DNA from 2 places in the Georhizobium sp. MAB10 genome. Region 1 is predicted to be linked to the other one. Evidence: predicted binding sites of a transcription regulator. Region 1 holds the regulator's gene; the other holds the start of a gene.
The links. The regulator LexA, encoded in region 1, represses DNA repair genes until DNA is damaged. The targets are predictions, from matches to a motif close to TGTTCNNNNTGTGTTCNG.

Region 1 (8,538 bases):
GCTGTCGACGAGCCGCGCGTCATCGGCCTGGCGGATATAGTGCCCGTTCAAGGCTTCCAGCTTCTTGATGTCGAACCGGGCCGCACCCTTGTTGATATCGGAGACGTCGAACCACTCGATCATCTGCTCGGTCGACATGATCTCGTCATCGCCATGGCTCCAGCCGAGGCGCACGAGATAGTTGGTAAGCGCTTCGGGCAGAAAACCCATCGCGCGATAGGCTTCGGCACCGAGCGCGCCGTGGCGCTTGGAGAGCTTGGCGCCATCGGCGCCGTGGATCAGCGGAATATGGGCCATGGAGGGGATGTCCCAGCCCATTGCCGTGTAGATGATCGACTGGCGCGCGGCATTCGTCAGGTGGTCGTCGCCGCGGATGATGTCGGTCACGCCCATGTCGTGGTCGTCGACGACGACCGCAAGCATATAGGTCGGATTGCCGTCTGAGCGCAGGATGATGAAATCGTCCAGATCGGCATTGGGGAAGCGCACATCGCCCTGTACGCGGTCCTGGACCAGCGTTTCGCCATCGCGCGGCGCCTTGATGCGGATGGCGGGTTTGACGCCTTCCGGTGCTTCGGAAGCATCGCGGTCGCGCCAGCGCCCGTCGTAGCGCGGCGGCTTGCCGGCGGCCCTCTGCGCCTCGCGCATCGCATCCAGTTCTTCAGCTGAGGCATAGCAGTAATAGGCCTCGCCACGCTTCACCAGTTCCTCGGCGATTTCGCGGTGGCGCTCGGCACGTTCGAATTGCGAGATCGGCTCGCCGTCCCAGGAGAGCCCCAGCCAGCTCAGCCCATCCAGAATGGCGTCGACGGCAGCATCGGTCGAGCGTGCGCGATCGGTATCTTCGATGCGCAGCAGCATCTTGCCGCCCCGGTTCTGGGCATAGAGCCAGTTGAACAGCGCCGTGCGCGCACCGCCGATGTGGAGGTATCCAGTGGGCGAAGGCGCGAAGCGGGTGACAATCCCTTCGGACATGATCTTGAACCTGTGAGTGATGCTGGTTGAGCAACGATCGGGCCGTTAGAGGCCGCATCGTCCTGTTGGCGGTGATCTAACACACGAGGGCGACAGCGCAAGGCTTGCGGTGTATACTGGGACCGGGCGAGGGGGCCCGACCAGGATGGCGCATGCCGATGCTGAACGCGAGCCAGTGAATGGCTCCGCTTGCGAGCGGACTGCGTTTACGTTCGACCCCGCCGATCCTCATGCCGATCATGATCCGAACAAAGATCCTCGCCTGATCCCGACCGCGTATCGATCGTGGCGCCGACGCTGGTCGCATTTGAGTGTCAGGCAGGCACTTGATGAGGAGCGAGGCCACGGCGCGCTGTTTCTCTGGGCCTCCGCCTTCTTCGCGACAGGTGCCGCGCTCTGGCGCATTCTGCCAAGCGATCCGCCGTTTGTTGCAACGCTTGGGCTCACCATCGCTGTGGGATTGGCCGCGGCACTCACGGCCAGCCGGCTGCGAAACCTGCTCGCCGCGCTGTGCATGATCCTGGCGGGGTTGGCCTCCGCAGCAGCGGAGGCGGATCGCCGCGCCATCACCGTTCTGGATAGTCCCGTGGTCACCACGATCTCCGGCCGGGTGCTGTCGCGAGAAATCGATGAGGAGGGTCGCTGGCGTTACCTCGTCGAAGTCCTGTCGACGCATGACCCGACGCTGCGCCGGCCGCCCGAACGCGTCCGACTTCTGGCGCGCAGCGACCATCCCGATATAGAGATTGGTGCATCGATCATCGGCTTGGCGCGACTTGCGCCACCGTCCGGTCCCGCGATGCCCGGCACGTTCGATTTTGCCTTCAACTCCTATTTCACCGGCATCGGCGCTTTCGGGTTTTTCTACGGCCCGCCCGGAATCATGCCCGGTGCTCAGGTCGAAGAAGGTTACGCCAACCGGATCGCCCGATGGACGACTGAACTCCGCGAAACGATCGCGTTTCGGATCAAGGAGGTGATTCCGGGTGACGCGGGTGCCGTTGCAGCCGCCATGACGGTGTCCGACCGTCGCTCGATCTCCGAGGAGACCAACGAAGCCTTTCGCATCACGGGGCTTGCCCACATCCTGTCCATTTCCGGCCTGCATATGTCGCTGGCCGCAGCACTAATGTTCACCGGGCTGCGGCTCGGCTTCGCGCTCGTGCCAGGCGTCGCCCAGGCCTGGCCGGTGAAGAAATTCGCTGCGCTCGGCGCCATCGGCACCTCCACCTTCTACCTGCTGATCTCCGGCGCCGTCATCTCCGCACAGCGCGCCTGGATCATGGTGGTCGTCATGCTGATCGCGGTGTTGCTCGACCGGGCTGCGCTGACCATGCGCAATGTCGCGATCGCCGCATTTCTCATTCTCCTCGTCACGCCATCAGCGGTGACATCGCCCGGTTTCCAGATGTCTTTTGCAGCAACCGCTGCCCTCATTGCCGCCTATGGCGGCTGGGCAGCGCGCAACAGGATCAAGACGCCGGATTTCACGACCTCAAAGCCCGGCTTCGTCTGGCGCTGGACATTGCTGATCCTCGGGTTGGCCGTGACGTCGCTGATTGCCGGCGCGGCGACGGGGATCTTCTCGGCGCATCATTTCCACCGCATGTCGAGCTACGGAATGATCGCCAACGTGGTTGCGATGCCCGTCATTTCGGTCATCGTCATGCCCTTCGGCACGCTTGCGCTGCTGACGATGCCATTCGGCCTCGACGCGATTTTCCTCACGATCATGGGGCTGGGGTTGGAGGCGGTCATCGCCATCGGCCATCATGTTGCAGCCTATGGCGATGGTTTCGCCACGGGGAAGATCCCCGGAGCCGTTACGGCGCTTCTGTCGCTTGCGCTGCTCATCCTGGTTTTTACGCGAACCTGGCTGCGAGGTGCCGCTTTGATACCCGCGCTGGCCGCTGCCCTCATTATGGCGGCCGAACTGCGCGCCGATCGACCCTTGCTGCTGATTGCCGAGGACGCTCGGCTGGCCGCGATCCTGCGCGAGGACGGCCTGGCAACCAACCGAGCGCGTCCGAGCAGCTTCATCTTCGATCAATGGGCAACGGCAACCCGGCTTGCGACCCATGTCCCGCCAATCGTCGCTGTCGACGACCAAGCCCAACTGTTGTTAGACGAGATGACTTCCGATCCGGACGAAGCTGAAGCCGAGATCGACCCTGCCATTGCCTATGGGATGATGCGCCAGGCAGTCCGCGAATTGGATGACGGGCAAATGATCGGCGTGTTCCAATGCCGCCGAGGCGCGTTTTGCGTCGCACGGCTGGAAAACGGCACAATGGTCGCGTGGCTGGAGGAGCCGGCCTATGTCGGTCCCGCATGCGACATGACCGATATCGCCATCATTCCGATACCGCTGTCGATGCGCCAATGCCGCTCCGGCGCGAAGCTCTTCACCGCCCGTACACTGCGTGAAACCGGCGCGATCGCCGTCTACGCGGCGTCGACGGGAGAAGGCTTCGCGGCGAACGAGGCGCGAGCGGCGGGCACGGGGTCGGGTACACAATTCGACCCGCAGCCGACGTTCCGCTTCGAGCAGTCTGCCGGCCGAATGCGCGCCTGGACGCGGCACCGCTATTATGACTGGAGAACGGGCAGTTTTACCGAGCCTGGCGGGGATGACGCCTCTTCCGTCAACACACACATGAGCGAAGACAGAAGAGCTGCCGACAGCATCGATCAGTGATAGCGCCGGATGAGCCCGACGAGCTTGCCCTGGATCTTGACGCGATCCGGTCCGAAAATCCGCGTTTCGTAGGCCGGGTTGGCGGCCTCGAGCGCGACCGACGCACCTTTGCGACGGAAACGCTTCAACGTCGCTTCCTCGTCGTCGACCAGAGCCACGACGATGTCGCCTGGATTGGCCGTCGACGAATTCTTGATGATGACCGTGTCGCCGTCAAAGATGCCGGCTTCGATCATCGAGTCGCCCTTGACCTCGAGCGCGTAGTGCTCGCCGCCGCCCAGCATATCCGGCGGCACGGCAATCGAATGGGTATTGTTCTGGATGGCGGAGATCGGCACACCCGCCGCGATGCGGCCCATGACGGGCACGCTGATGGCGCGATTGTCGTTGTCGCGCGGCATCTCGCTCTGGCGGCGCTCGGCTGCGATCTCGGGCTTCGGCGTCTTGCCAAGCGATCCTTCGATGACACTCGGCGAAAAGCCGCGACGCTGAGGCACTGCCGCGTTGTAGCTATCCGGCAGCTTGATGACTTCCAGCGCACGCGCACGGTTTGGCAGACGGCGAATGAAGCCACGTTCCTCTAGCGCGATGATGAGGCGGTGGATCCCCGATTTGGACGCGAGATCGAGGGCTTCTTTCATCTCGTCGAAGGATGGCGGCACGCCGCTTTCCTTCAGGCGCTCATGGATGAAAAGAAGCAGTTCCTGCTGCTTACGCGTCAACATCGGCTGCTTAGGCCCCCGCTTGATCGGATGGAAACAAATGTGGAACACACTCTATCTGTTCCTTTTGTGTTCCGCAAGTCCAACAGGGAAACCGACGGCTAGATTCGTCGCAGCAGGATTGCCCGCACAGTGTCTCCTGCCTTGGCCGCGGGAGCAAATGGTGGCCGGACGACGAGGCCGTCTGCCTCGGCGAACACGCGCATCATGGAGGAATCCTGCTTGGTGGCCGGCCTGACGACCAACGTTCCATCCGCCCGTCGGCTCATCGCCGCGCGCAGATAATCCTGGCGCACGTCGTTTTCGGCCAGGTCTACGTCGAGGATTGCGTCGACCGCCTGCACATGATGGGTGCGGCCGACGAGCTTTGCGATCAGAGGCGTCAGGAAGACGTGCGAGCAGACAAGGCTCGAGACAGGGTTGCCCGGAAGCCCGAGAACATGCATCGGGCCGATGCGGCCGCTCATCAGCGGCTTGCCCGGCCGCATTGCGATCTTCCAGAAGGCAAGCTCGAGACCGCGCGATTCCAGCACTTTGCGAACCAGGTCGTGATCACCAACCGAGGCGCCGCCAAGCGTCACCAAAATATCGGCGCCGGCCGCCTGGGCGGAGTCGATCGATCGGTTCAGGCCATCCAGCGTATCGGCAGCAATGCCGAGGTCGATCGGTTCGCCGCCCGCTTCCCTGACGATGGCGGCGACGCCAAAACTGTTCGACGCGATGATCTGATCGTCGCGTGGATCGGCACCCGGCGGCACGAGCTCGTCGCCGGTCGCCAGAATGGCGACGCGCGGGCGCCGATGCACGGGCAGGGCGGGGAGGTTCATGGCTGCTGCCAGCGTCAGCCGGCCTGCATCGAGCATCGCGCCCTTGGCGATCACCGTCTCGCCACGATGGAAGTCGAGACCTGCACGCCGCACGAACCGCCCGACCTGCACCGGCTCGATCACCTCGATCATGGTCTTTTCGAGTGGCCGTGCGTTTTCCTGGATGAGAATCGCATCCGCGCCTTCCGGAACCGGCGCGCCGGTGAAGATACGGACGGTCTCGCCGCGTCCGATGGCGCCCGTGAACCCGTGCCCGGCTGCCGATTCGCCGATAACCCGCAGCGTCGCACCCGGCTCTGCCGTATCCGCCGCAATGACGGCGTATCCATCCATGGCCGAGGCAGGAAAAGGCGGCTGGTCGCGCATGGCGATCAGAGGCTCGGCGACGATCCGACCCCATGCTTCATGGAGCGGAACGTGTTCGATATCGGCAATCGTTCGGGCGTCGGCGAGAATCAGTTCGAGTGCATCGTCGACGGGAAGCAGCGCCATGATCAGCGGGCCCCGCCGCTGCCCGGATGGTTCCAGTCGCCCGACTTGCCGCCGGTCTTGGAGAGCAGCCGGACCCCGGTGATTTCCATCGCCTTGTCAACGGCTTTTGCCATGTCGTAGAGGGTGAGGCAGGCGACCGAAACCGCCGTCAGTGCTTCCATCTCGACCCCTGTTTGGCCCTTGAGGCGCGCCATGGCCTCGACGCGCAGGCCGGGCAGGGTGTCGACCGCCTCGACGGTGACCGCAACCTTGGTCAGCATCAGCGGATGGCAAAGCGGAATGAGGTCGGCCGTCCGCTTCGCGGCCATGATACCGGCGATGCGCGCCGTGGCGATCACGTCGCCTTTTGCTGCGCCGCCCGACTGGATGAGCGCGAGCGTTTCCGGAGCCATCTTCACGAAGCCTTCGGCAATCGCGACGCGCTCGGTCTCTGCCTTGCCGCCGACATCCACCATCGTGGCGCGACCCTGGTCGTCGAGATGCGTAAGTCGCGCTTCGTCGCTCATCGCGCTGCTGCCTGATGCTTGCCCGTGAGCAGCTTGCCTGTAAGCAGCGTCTCCGTCGCGCTGGTGACATCGTCGATGCGCATCAGGCTTTCACCGACAAGGAACGTGCCGATGCCGGCGCGCTCGAGCCGCAGGCAATCCCCATGGGTGAAGATGCCGCTTTCGCCGACGAGGTGGCGGCCAGCGGCCATGGGTGCAAGACGCTCGCTGTTATCCAGCGACACCTCGAAGGTGCGCAGATTCCGATTGTTGACGCCGATGAGCGAGGAACTCAGCGAAAGCGCGCGCTCCATTTCCGCCTCGTCATGCACTTCGACCAGCACGTCCATCCCGAGATCGACCGCCGTATCGTGAAGCTCCAGCGCCATCGCATCATCGAGGCAGGCCATGATGACGAGGATGGCATCGGCGCCCATCGCGCGGGCTTCGTACACCTGGTACGGATCGAACAGAAAATCCTTGCGGATGACTGGCAGCGTGGTCGCAGAACGTGCGGCGACAAGAAATTCCGGTGCACCCATGAATGAGGGCGTGTCGGTCAGAATCGAAAGGCAAGCGGCGCCGCCTGCCTCATAGGCGCGCGCCAGTGCCGGCGGGTCGAAATCTGCACGAATGAGCCCCTTGGACGGGCTGGCCTTCTTGATCTCGGCGATCAGAGCGAAATCCCCACGGGCACGTTTGGCCTCGATCGCGGCCAGGAACCCGCGCGGCGCGTCTGCATCCGAAGCCGCTGCCTTCACCTCCGCGAGCGGCCGAGCGGCCTTGGCGGCGGCGATCTCCTCGCGCTTATAAGCTTCGATGCGGGTCAAAATATCGCTCAACGCCCCAAATCCTTCGTATCAAGCCGGTTCGTCATCATGCCGCGGCCGCGTGGCGCTGCGAGACCGCCACGAGGCGCTCCAGCACCGCAAGTGCCGCACCGTCGTCGATCGATTTCGCCGCAAGCTCCAGTCCTTCCGCCACCGTTTCGGCGCGGCCGGCCACCACCAGAGAGGCGCCGGCATTCAGAAGCGCAATCTCGCGATAGGCATCTTTCGATCCGCGCAGCACCGCCTGCAAGGCCTTGGCATTGTGTGCGCCGTCAGCGCCCTTCAGCGCGTCGATAGTCACGCGCTTCAGACCAAGCTCTTCAGGCTCGATCGAGAAACGCCGGATCGAACCGTTCTCGAGCGCAACGATATCCGTCAGACCGGTCGTCGTCATCTCGTCGAGACCGGCGCCATGAACGACCCAGACGCGCTCCGAGCCGAGATCCTTCAGCACCTCGGCAAGCGGCTCCAGCCATTCCGGGGCGAAGACGCCGAGCAACTGCCGCTTGGCGCCAGCGGGATTGGAGAGCGGGCCGAGCAGATTGAAGATCGTGCGGGTTCCGAGTTCCACGCGCGTCGGGCCCACATGGCGCATCGCTGCATGGTGGGCAGGGGCGAACATGAAGCCGATACCGGCTTCCTCGATACAGGCAGCAATGGCCGGCGCCTTGAGATCGATCGCTACGCCAAGCGCCATCAGCGCGTCCGCAGCGCCGGATTTCGACGAAAGGGCGCGGTTGCCGTGCTTGGCGACGGGAACTCCACATCCCGCGACGATGAAGGCCGCGCAGGTGGAGACATTGTAGGTGCCGGTGCCGTCTCCCCCGGTGCCGACGATATCGATCGCATCGGCCGGCGCCTCGACGGTCACCATCTTGCTGCGCATGGTCGTCACGGCGCCGACGATCTCGTCCACCGTTTCGCCGCGCACTCTGAGTGCCATCAGGAAACCACCGATCTGGCTCGGCGTGGCATCGCCCGACATCATGATGTCGAACGCGGCCTTTGCGTCGTCGCGCGAGAGCGAGACACCGGACGCAGCCTTGGCGAGGTAGCTCTTCATGTCTGCCATTACGGCACCCCCGATGTCGCGCCTTTAGAAACCGAGCGCCTGCGTGCCGAGCTGCTGGTTGATCCGCACCGGATATTCCGCCTGCAGGCGGGTCACGAGCTGATCGAGCAGGTCATCGCCGCCGCTGCGGGCAATGGCGGTCCGTTCCTGCTCGGAGATCGCGTTCGATGCGGAGATCGCCACTTCGTTGACGCGCATGACGATTTCGCCGGCGCCATTCGCGGCCGGCGCGGTTGCCACGTGCCCACCGGGGCCCGCAAAGGCTGCCGCGATTGCCTCCGGCCCGAAGGTGGCATTTTCGCTATCGCGCTGCAGATTGTATTCGGTGCGCACAGTCGCGCCGAGTTCCGTCGCTATCTCGGCAAGAGGCGTGCCGTCGGCTGCGGAAGCGCGCAGTTCTTCGGCGCGTGCAGCAAGCGCTGCGGCGCGCTGATCGG
Region 2 (8,538 bases), 1.1 Mb from region 1:
ATTCCCCGGGGCCATACGCGATCCAAGGGAGCTGTCCCTGACTGGACCCGTGGGTTCGGTTATACGGCGCCCACCTACTTTGTAGGTACCCGGGATCGTAAAACTCCATCGGTCGCCGTGGATCGCACTTTTCTTTCCAGCACTGACGTTGCTTCAAGGAAGGCTGCTGTCATCCTTGAGTAGTCCCAGTCGGGCCGCCTTGGTCACGGCGTCCATCAGGTTCAGCGCACCCAGCTTCGTTTCCGCTGCACTCAGCGCATCCTGAACGACCTGCACCGATATCCCGTCTTCTGCGGCAATGTCCTCTGCCGTCTGGCCGCGCGCAATGCGGCTCAGATAGCCCGCTTCAATGTCCGAAAGCATTCCCTCACCAGTCTCCGCTGCCCCCGACGCCCCGGCAAGTGAAGATGCCGGAAGCGTCCGACGCGCATAAAAAGCGGCGTCGGCTGAAAATTGTGCTGCCCGACGGCGATCAATTTGCATTGTGTTTTAGCGATGTCGACTTATCAGAACGGAAAGTCTGGCCGGCCATCCCCCTATGGTTGCAAGATGACCCCGCATTGACGGGAAATAAGACGTGAGGATCAGGCGACATGGGCATGAACGCGGGCGCTGCGGACAAGGCTGATTTGCGACGACAGGCGCTGGCACGCCGGGATGCCATGTCGATCGAAGAACGCATCGAAGCCAGCATCGCGATCGCCGACCTCGGTCGGACTTTGATCGATCTGCCAAGCGGCGCAATCGTGTCGGGTTTTTCGCCCATTCGCTCTGAAGTCGACATTCGTCCACTCATGGCGGATCTGCGCGATCGCGGCGCACGCATTTGCGTGCCGGCCATCCTCAGCCGCGAGGAGATAGTGTTTCGCGAATTGCTGCGCCACGCGCCGCTGGTCGATACTGGGTTTGGCACCGTCGGCCCCGGCCCGGAAGCCGAAGTGCTCGATCCGAACGTCATGCTCGTGCCGCTGGCGGCGTTCGACGACAGGGGCCATCGACTTGGCTATGGGGCCGGTCATTACGACCGCGCGATTACGAGACTGCAGGAGAGGGGGCTCAAGCCTCGCCTCGTCGGTATCGCCTTCGACAGCCAGCGCGTCGACCGGGTGCCGGACGAGCCGCATGATGTTCCGCTCGATGCCATCCTCACCGAGACCGGCTTGCACGCCGCGAAGCCTCAGGTATAGAGGCGGTCCATGAGGCTTCTCTTCCTTGGCGACATGGTCGGGCGCAGCGGGCGCACGGCCGTCTATGATCGACTTCCCGCACTGATTTCGGATTTCCGGCTCGATTTCGTCATCGTCAACGGCGAGAACGCGGCCGGTGGCTTCGGCGTGACCGAGGAAATCCTTCTGCAGACGCTGCAGGCCGGAGCGGACGTCATGACGACCGGCAACCACGTCTGGGATCAGCGCGAAGCCATCGAATTTTGCGAGCGCCAGGAGCGGTTTCTACGGCCGGCCAATTTCCCCGCCGGAACGCCGGGCCGCGGCGCCAATCTCTACCGGGCCCGCAATGGAGCCCAGGTCCTCGTCTCCAACATCATGGGCCGCGTCTTCATGCATCCGGACCTGGACGACCCGTTCCAGGCAGCCGAGGCGATCCTGTCGGCATGTCCGCTCGGCGAGCAGGCCGACGCGGTCATTTTTGATTTCCACGCGGAAGCGACCAGCGAAAAGCAGTGCTTCGGCCATTTCGTCGACGGACGGGCAAGCCTCGTCGTCGGCACGCACACCCATGTGCCGACGGCCGATTGCCAGATCCTCAATGGCGGCACGGCCTATATGTCGGACGCCGGCATGTGCGGGGACTACGATTCCTCGCTTGGTATGGACAAGGAAGAGCCGCTCAACCGGTTCCTCTCCAAGATGCCCAAGGGTCGCTTCGAGGCTGCGGCAGGGGAGGCCACGATTTGCGGTGTGGCCGTGGACATTTCCGATCGCACCGGATTGGCCGAGAAAGTGGCGCCGCTGCGCCTAGGGCCGCGCTTGGCGGAATCCATTCCATCCTTTTGGAACGCATGAACGGGTCCCTCGTTCTTGGGCGTTGATTCAAGCACTAACTTCGACTTCTGTTTCTCACGCCATCATCAAGAACGGATATGCCAATGGCTGACTGGTTCTCTTTCATGAACGATCCTGCGGCATGGGTGGCGCTTGCGACGCTCCTTGTCATGGAAATCGTTCTCGGCATCGACAATCTCATTTTCATTTCCATCCTGTCCAACAAACTGCCCGAGGGCCAGCGCGAGCGGGCACGGCGCATCGGCATTCTCCTCGCGCTCGTCCTTCGTCTCGGCCTTTTGTCGCTCGTCAGCTTCATCGTGCAGTTGACCGAACCAGTATTCTCCGCCTTCGGCCAGGACTTCTCATGGCGTGACATCATCCTGCTCGTCGGCGGGCTTTTCCTGGTCTGGAAGGCGACCAAGGAAATCCATCACACGGTCGATGTGGAGGACTCCAAGGACAACATGATCGGCAAGGCCGCAACCGTGACCTTCTCCGGCGTGATCGTGCAGATCCTGCTGCTCGACCTCGTTTTCTCGGTCGACTCGATCATCACCGCAGTTGGCATGACCGATCACGTTCCGATCATGGTGATCGCCGTCGTCGGCGCGGTGACCGTCATGTTGCTGGCGGCCAACCCGCTGTCGCGCTTCATCGGCAACAACCCCACGATCGTCATGCTGGCACTGTCGTTCCTGCTGATGATCGGCATGACGCTGATTGCCGAAGGCCTCGGCTTCCATGTGCCCAAGGGCTACATCTACGCCGCCATGGCGTTTTCGGGCCTCGTCGAGGCGCTCAACATGCTGGCCCGCCGCGCCCGCCAGCGCAAGAACGCAGCCGGCGCACCGGCCGCTCATTGAAGCCTCGGCAGCGCCCGGGTCGGGGCGCTGCCAGTTCCAAGCACAAAAAAAGGGGCTGGTCCGTGGGCCAGCCCCTTTTGCATCGTGTGCTTCGTATCGAAGCCTCAGGCGATCAGAACCGAACGTCCTTCGTCACGCCCACATGCGGCATGTCGTCGGTGAGGTTCGCCTTGGCGATTTCCCAGCCGAACTTGATCTTGCTGTCGGTGGAAGCCCAGATCTTGCCGTCGACGAGCTTCATTTGCAGCATCGTCAGCTTCGGATCATCCTTGCCGCCATCGAACCAGGCTTCGACGACGCTGTTCCAGTATTCGTCACGCTTTGCCGGATCGAGATTGACGCTGATCGGCCCGGAAACGCAGGCGTGATAGTCGTGGTCCTTGCCGACAACGCAGAAATGCGCGTGGGCTCCGGCCGTGATCGCCTGCACCAGGTCCGTATCGCTCTTCGTGAAGAACCAGATCGAGTTGGTGTTGCGATCGAGCTGCGGAGCCATCGGCTGCATGTGCAAGCCCGACCCATCGACGCCCAGCATTCCGGCGTGAAGATCGTCGATTTCGTCGAAGAGCTGAGCCTTCGGATCGGTTTCTGCTTTCTTGAGATCGGCCATTAATTGCTCCGGCTTCTGTTGGTGGAATTACCCAAACAAACGCCGAGGTCGAAAACGGGTTCCGATCACATGCCTTGAAGGATCATCACGGTCGGCCGTTCCGGCAGGCTACGCAGCGAGACTGTGATGCCCGTTTCGGCGACATAGTCTCGTGCCCAGTCTTCTCCCATCAGTTCGATGAAGGCGCTGAGCGACGGTCCCATCCTGTGCATGGGCAGGACGAGAGATGAGCGCAGTCGCCGCACGACCTGGCTCATCTCCTCCGCACCCATGGTCAGTCCGCCATCGGTCGGCACCATCACGATGTCGAGCCGGCCAATTTCTCCGTAATGCTCGTCGGTGAGTGCGTGATGCAGGTGGCCGAGGTGGCCGATGCAAAGGCCGGCGACCTCAAAGATGAAGATCGAGTTGCCATCCGCCTCCATCCCCTCATAGCCCGCGCGGATGTCGGTGGTGACATTGCGGATATAGGTATCACCCACCACGATATCGTGGTCGGCCGCCCCGCCTTCCGGGTTCCAGCCCCGCAGGACATGCTCGATGGCAGGGTCGGGACTGGCGGTGTAGTGGCCGGAATGGGCCTTGTTCATCGTCACCACCGTCGGGGTTGCCGCCGCGCCCGTATAACCGTTGAAATCCGTGGCGATCGACACGCCGCCGGGCGTTTCGATCAGATAAGTGGAATGGGCAACGAAGGTGATCCGCACCTCCTCGGCAGACGACTGGGCAAGGGTGAGAAAACTGTCCGCACCATCGAGGCTGGTGAACTGCGCTGCTGGAAGCCGCGTCGCAACCGCCTGGCACTGGCTCACCGCCATTTGTTCCTGTGCGATGGCGGGCGAGATGAGGAACGCTGAGGCGAGAAGGCTCGCCACGACAGACATCGAAAGCACGTTCGTCATCATGACCTGCCCTCAGCTGAAATGCCTGGAGGACAAGACTACGGTCAAACGGACGAACGTCCACCGGCCATCGCAACGGTCACGGCATCGTGAATGCGATCGAAGACGAGACAACGCGATTGGAGGTTCTGGACGACGGGCAGCGCTTTTTCTATAAGCGCGGCAAAGCCCGATCCACGATGCCAGCGGCGGGGCGACAGACAAAGAACAAGGCGAGGCGACATGGCAGGCCATTCACAGTTCAAGAACATCATGCACCGCAAGGGCCGCCAGGACGCGGTGCGCTCCAAGATGTTCTCCAAGCTCGCGCGCGAAATCACCGTGGCGGCAAAGGGCGGTTTGCCGGATCCGGCCATGAACCCGCGCCTGCGGCTGGCGATCCAGAACGCCAAGGCGCAGTCCATGCCCAAGGACAACATTGAGCGTGCCATCAAGAAGGCATCCGGTGGCGACGCCGAGAACTACGAAGAAATTCGTTACGAAGGCTACGGCCCGGGCGGCGTCGCGCTGATCGTGGAAGCGCTGACCGACAACCGCAACCGCACCGCGTCGAATGTACGGGCGGCGTTCACCAAATCCGGTGGCGCGCTCGGCGAGACCGGCTCGGTGGCCTTCAGCTTCAACCGCGTTGGCGAAATCGTCTACAAGCCGGCGGCCGGCGATGCCGACGCGGTGATGGAAGCCGCGATCGAAGCGGGTGCCGAGGACGTCGTCTCCGACGAGAACGGCCACGTGGTGATCTGCGCCTTCGAGGACATCGGCGAAGTGTCGAAGGCGCTCGAAGAAAAGCTGGGTGAAGCCGAGTCCGTCAAGGCGATCTGGAAACCACAGACCTCGACGCCTGTCGACGAGGAAAAGGCCGTATCGGTGATGAAGCTCATCGATGTGCTCGACGATGACGATGACGTTCAAAACGTCTACGCTAACTTTGAAATTTCCGACGAGGTCATGGCGAAGCTCTCTGCCTGAACCGTCGCATTTTGATTGCAAAAGCCCGCATCGGTTCCCCGATGCGGGCTTTTTCATTTGATCTCTGTCATATGCCCATCAAAACTGCCGGAATTCGCGGCGCTCCTGGCGATCTTCACGACGCTCCTGTCGGAATTCCCGGCGATCCTCGCGCCGTTCCTGGCGGAACTCGCGGCGATCCTCGCGGGCATCCTGACGGAACTCGCGACGGTCTTCGCGGCGCTCGACCCGATCAGGGCGGCCTGGATTGCCAACGCCGGGGCGACCCGGGCGGTCAGGCTGCACGATGACGGGACGACCCGGGCGATCAGGCTGCACGATCACTGGGCGGCCCGGCCGATCGGGACGGACAACGACCGGACGGCCTTCGTAACGCCCGCGGTCACGGTAGAAACCTTGGCCGCGGTAGTGGCGGTCCCAGTAATTGCCGATGGAGAAGGTGACCGTCGGGATGCCGATGCGTGCGACATAGCTCGGCGCGCGGACGCGGCGATTGTCATAAGCGAGATCGAGGTAGCTGGCCGAAACCCAGCCGCGCACGCCACCGCCCTGCACATCGCACCAGCCGGGCCCAGCCGTGCAGCCGATGACGTCGACGCGGGCGCCGGCCGGAAAGACCGTGACGGCGGGATATTGCGTGCCGGGACCGGACCGCACATTCAGATTGGTCGTGACAAAGCCTGGCGCTGCGGACGCGATGCTCGGCAATGCGACCAGTGCGGCCAGCGACGCTGCTGCGGCGATTACGAACTTTTTCATCTCACTCTCCTTGCGGCCTTTTTCGGCTCTGCGATGCATTCAGGGGCGAAGCATGGAGAGAGATTTAACGGGCCCATCCTGAACCAAGGATGGACCGCCGGTTCATACGCCGTTCATCAGCATTTCAGGCGGCGTGCTTCGCCATCTGGTCGCGCATGCCGGCCAGGATTTCGACGCCGCGCAGCCGCTTGTCGAGATCGTAGATCGGCAAGGAAACGATCAGCTCGTCCACCTGGGTCAATTCAAGGAACCGATCGGTCTTTTCGCGCACTGTCTCGGGCGAACCGATGAGCGCATACTGGAAAGTGTGCTCGATGCCGATCTTTTCGTGCGCGGTCCAGACGTCGTCCATCGAGTGCACCGGCTTCGGTGTCCGTCCCGGCGTGCCGCGCCGCAGATTCACGAATTGCTGTTGCGCCGAGGTGAAGAGAAACGCGCCTTCCTCGTCGGTCTCGGCAGGTGCGGCCATGACGCCGGCCATGGCATAGGGCTTGTCGAGCACGGCGGAGGGCTGGAACTTCTCGCGGTAGATGGCAAGCGCCTGCATCAGCGAATCCGGCGCGAAATGCGACGCGAAGGCGAATGGCAGACCGAGCATGGCTGCGAGCTGCGCGGAATAGAGGCTGGAGCCCAAGAGCCAGATCGGCACGTTCGAGTTCTCTCCAGGCACCGCATGCACGCGCTGGCCGGGCTGCGCAGGGCCGAGCAACGTCATCAATTCCACCACGTCGTTCGGAAAATTCTCCGCACCGGCATCGAGGTTGCGGCGCAAGGCCCGCGCGGTCAGACCGTCGGTGCCGGGCGCACGGCCAAGCCCGAGATCGATGCGGCCGGGATAGAGGGCCTCCAGCGTGCCGAACTGTTCGGCGATCACGAGCGGGGCGTGGTTCGGCAGCATGACGCCGCCCGAGCCGACGCGGATCGTCTTCGTTCCACCGGCGACATGGCCGATCACGACGGCCGTCGCGGCAGACGCAATACCGTGCATGTTGTGATGCTCGGCAAGCCAGAAGCGATTGTAGCCAAGCGCCTCGGCTTTCTGGGCAAGCTTCAGGGAGCCTTTCAGCGCATCGGCCGGCGTCTGGTTTTCGGCGATGGGCGAAAGATCGAGAATGGAAAGGGGTACCATGACTGGTCCTTTGGCAGCGGAAGCGTGTGTGTGTTGAAGCGAATTTAGGTGCTGCGATCCGCCACCGCCACCATCGTCGATCGACGTCCGCGTTTCGATCCCCAGTTTGTTTCTCTTTTGTTCACGAGATACGTGGCAGAACAGGGCATCAGCAGCTAGGGTTTCGCGCATGCAACAGACGATTCGCATCATGGGTATCGATCCGGGCCTTCGCCGTACCGGCTGGGCGATGGTCGATGCGCTCGGCAACTCGCTGCGCTTCGTGGGATCGGGCACCATAAGGTCTGACGAGAAATGCGATCTGGCAACCCGTCTCAAGCAACTCCACCAAGGCCTCGCCGCCATTCTTCATGACATGAAGCCCGATGAAGCAGCCGTGGAACAGACCTTCGTCAATAAGGATGCCGTCGCGACACTCAAACTCGGCCAGGCGCGGGGCGTCGTCATGCTGGTGCCGGCGCTTGCCGGGCTGCCGGTCGCCGAATACGCGCCCAATGCGGTCAAGAAAACGGTGATCGGCGTCGGCCACGGCGACAAGGCGCAAATTCACATGATGGTGAAAGTGTTGCTGCCCAAGGCGACATTCGACACCGACGATGCCGCGGACGCGATTGCCATCGCCATCTGCCACGCCCACCATCGCCAGAGCGCAGCCGGCCGGTTGAGGCTCGCGAGCGCTTAGAGAACCGGATAGCTGTTCCATGATCGGAAAACTGAAAGGCACGGTGGACGAAATCGGCGAGGACCATGTCGTCGTCGACGTGCATGGCGTCGGCTACGTCGCCTACTGCTCCGGCCGCACATTGTCGAAACTGGCCGTCGGCGAAGCCGTGATCCTCCATATCGAGACCTATGTGCGCGAGGATGTGTTCCGGCTCTATGGTTTCCTGAGCACGCTGGAGCGCGAATGGTTCCGCCTGCTGCAAAGCGTGCAGGGCGTCGGCTCCAAGGTGGCGCTTGCTGTGTTGACCACGCTGACGGCATCCGAGCTCGCCAATGCCATTGCGCTGCAGGATAAAGCGACCGTGGCGCGCGCACCCGGCATCGGCCCCAAGGTCGCCTTGCGCATCGTCACGGAACTGAAAGCCAAGGCGCCGGCCTTCGCCGGCGATGCCGCGGGCGCGATCGGCTTCAAGCAGGAGCTCGGCGAAGGCGTCGCCTCCGCACCCATCTCGGATGCAGTCTCCGCGCTCACCAATCTCGGCTATTCGCGCGACCAGGCCGCCAGCGCCGTCGCCGCCGCGGTGAGGACTGCAGGCGAAGACGCCGACAGCGCCAAGCTCATCCGGCTGGGGCTGAA

Region 2: a site for LexA is predicted at 7,346-7,363, ahead of ruvC (crossover junction endodeoxyribonuclease RuvC). Genes of this name have one in related genera too.

The regions. Positions count from the first base shown of each region.
Region 1 covers NZ_CP118314.1:2,647,417-2,655,954, reverse strand. Annotated here, with positions in the region: gene gltX (glutamate--tRNA ligase) at 1-975, opposite strand, end outside; gene PU133_RS12600 (ComEC/Rec2 family competence protein) at 1,283-3,673, shown strand; gene lexA (transcriptional repressor LexA) at 3,667-4,398, opposite strand; gene glp (gephyrin-like molybdotransferase Glp) at 4,497-5,714, opposite strand; gene moaC (cyclic pyranopterin monophosphate synthase MoaC) at 5,717-6,220, opposite strand; gene trpC (indole-3-glycerol phosphate synthase TrpC) at 6,217-7,041, opposite strand; gene trpD (anthranilate phosphoribosyltransferase) at 7,076-8,101, opposite strand; gene PU133_RS12570 (SurA N-terminal domain-containing protein) at 8,126-8,538, opposite strand, start outside.
Region 2 covers NZ_CP118314.1:3,730,368-3,738,905, reverse strand. Annotated here, with positions in the region: RNA gene ssrS (6S RNA) at 1-128, shown strand, start outside; gene PU133_RS17950 (hypothetical protein) at 154-363, opposite strand; gene PU133_RS17945 (5-formyltetrahydrofolate cyclo-ligase) at 594-1,187, shown strand; gene PU133_RS17940 (TIGR00282 family metallophosphoesterase) at 1,197-2,024, shown strand; gene PU133_RS17935 (TerC family protein) at 2,108-2,869, shown strand; gene PU133_RS17930 (pyridoxamine 5'-phosphate oxidase family protein) at 2,982-3,479, opposite strand; gene PU133_RS17925 (MBL fold metallo-hydrolase) at 3,545-4,384, opposite strand; gene PU133_RS17920 (YebC/PmpR family DNA-binding transcriptional regulator) at 4,604-5,350, shown strand; gene PU133_RS17915 (SH3 domain-containing protein) at 5,429-6,109, opposite strand; gene PU133_RS17910 (LLM class flavin-dependent oxidoreductase) at 6,234-7,238, opposite strand; gene ruvC (crossover junction endodeoxyribonuclease RuvC) at 7,408-7,920, shown strand; gene ruvA (Holliday junction branch migration protein RuvA) at 7,940-8,538, shown strand, end outside.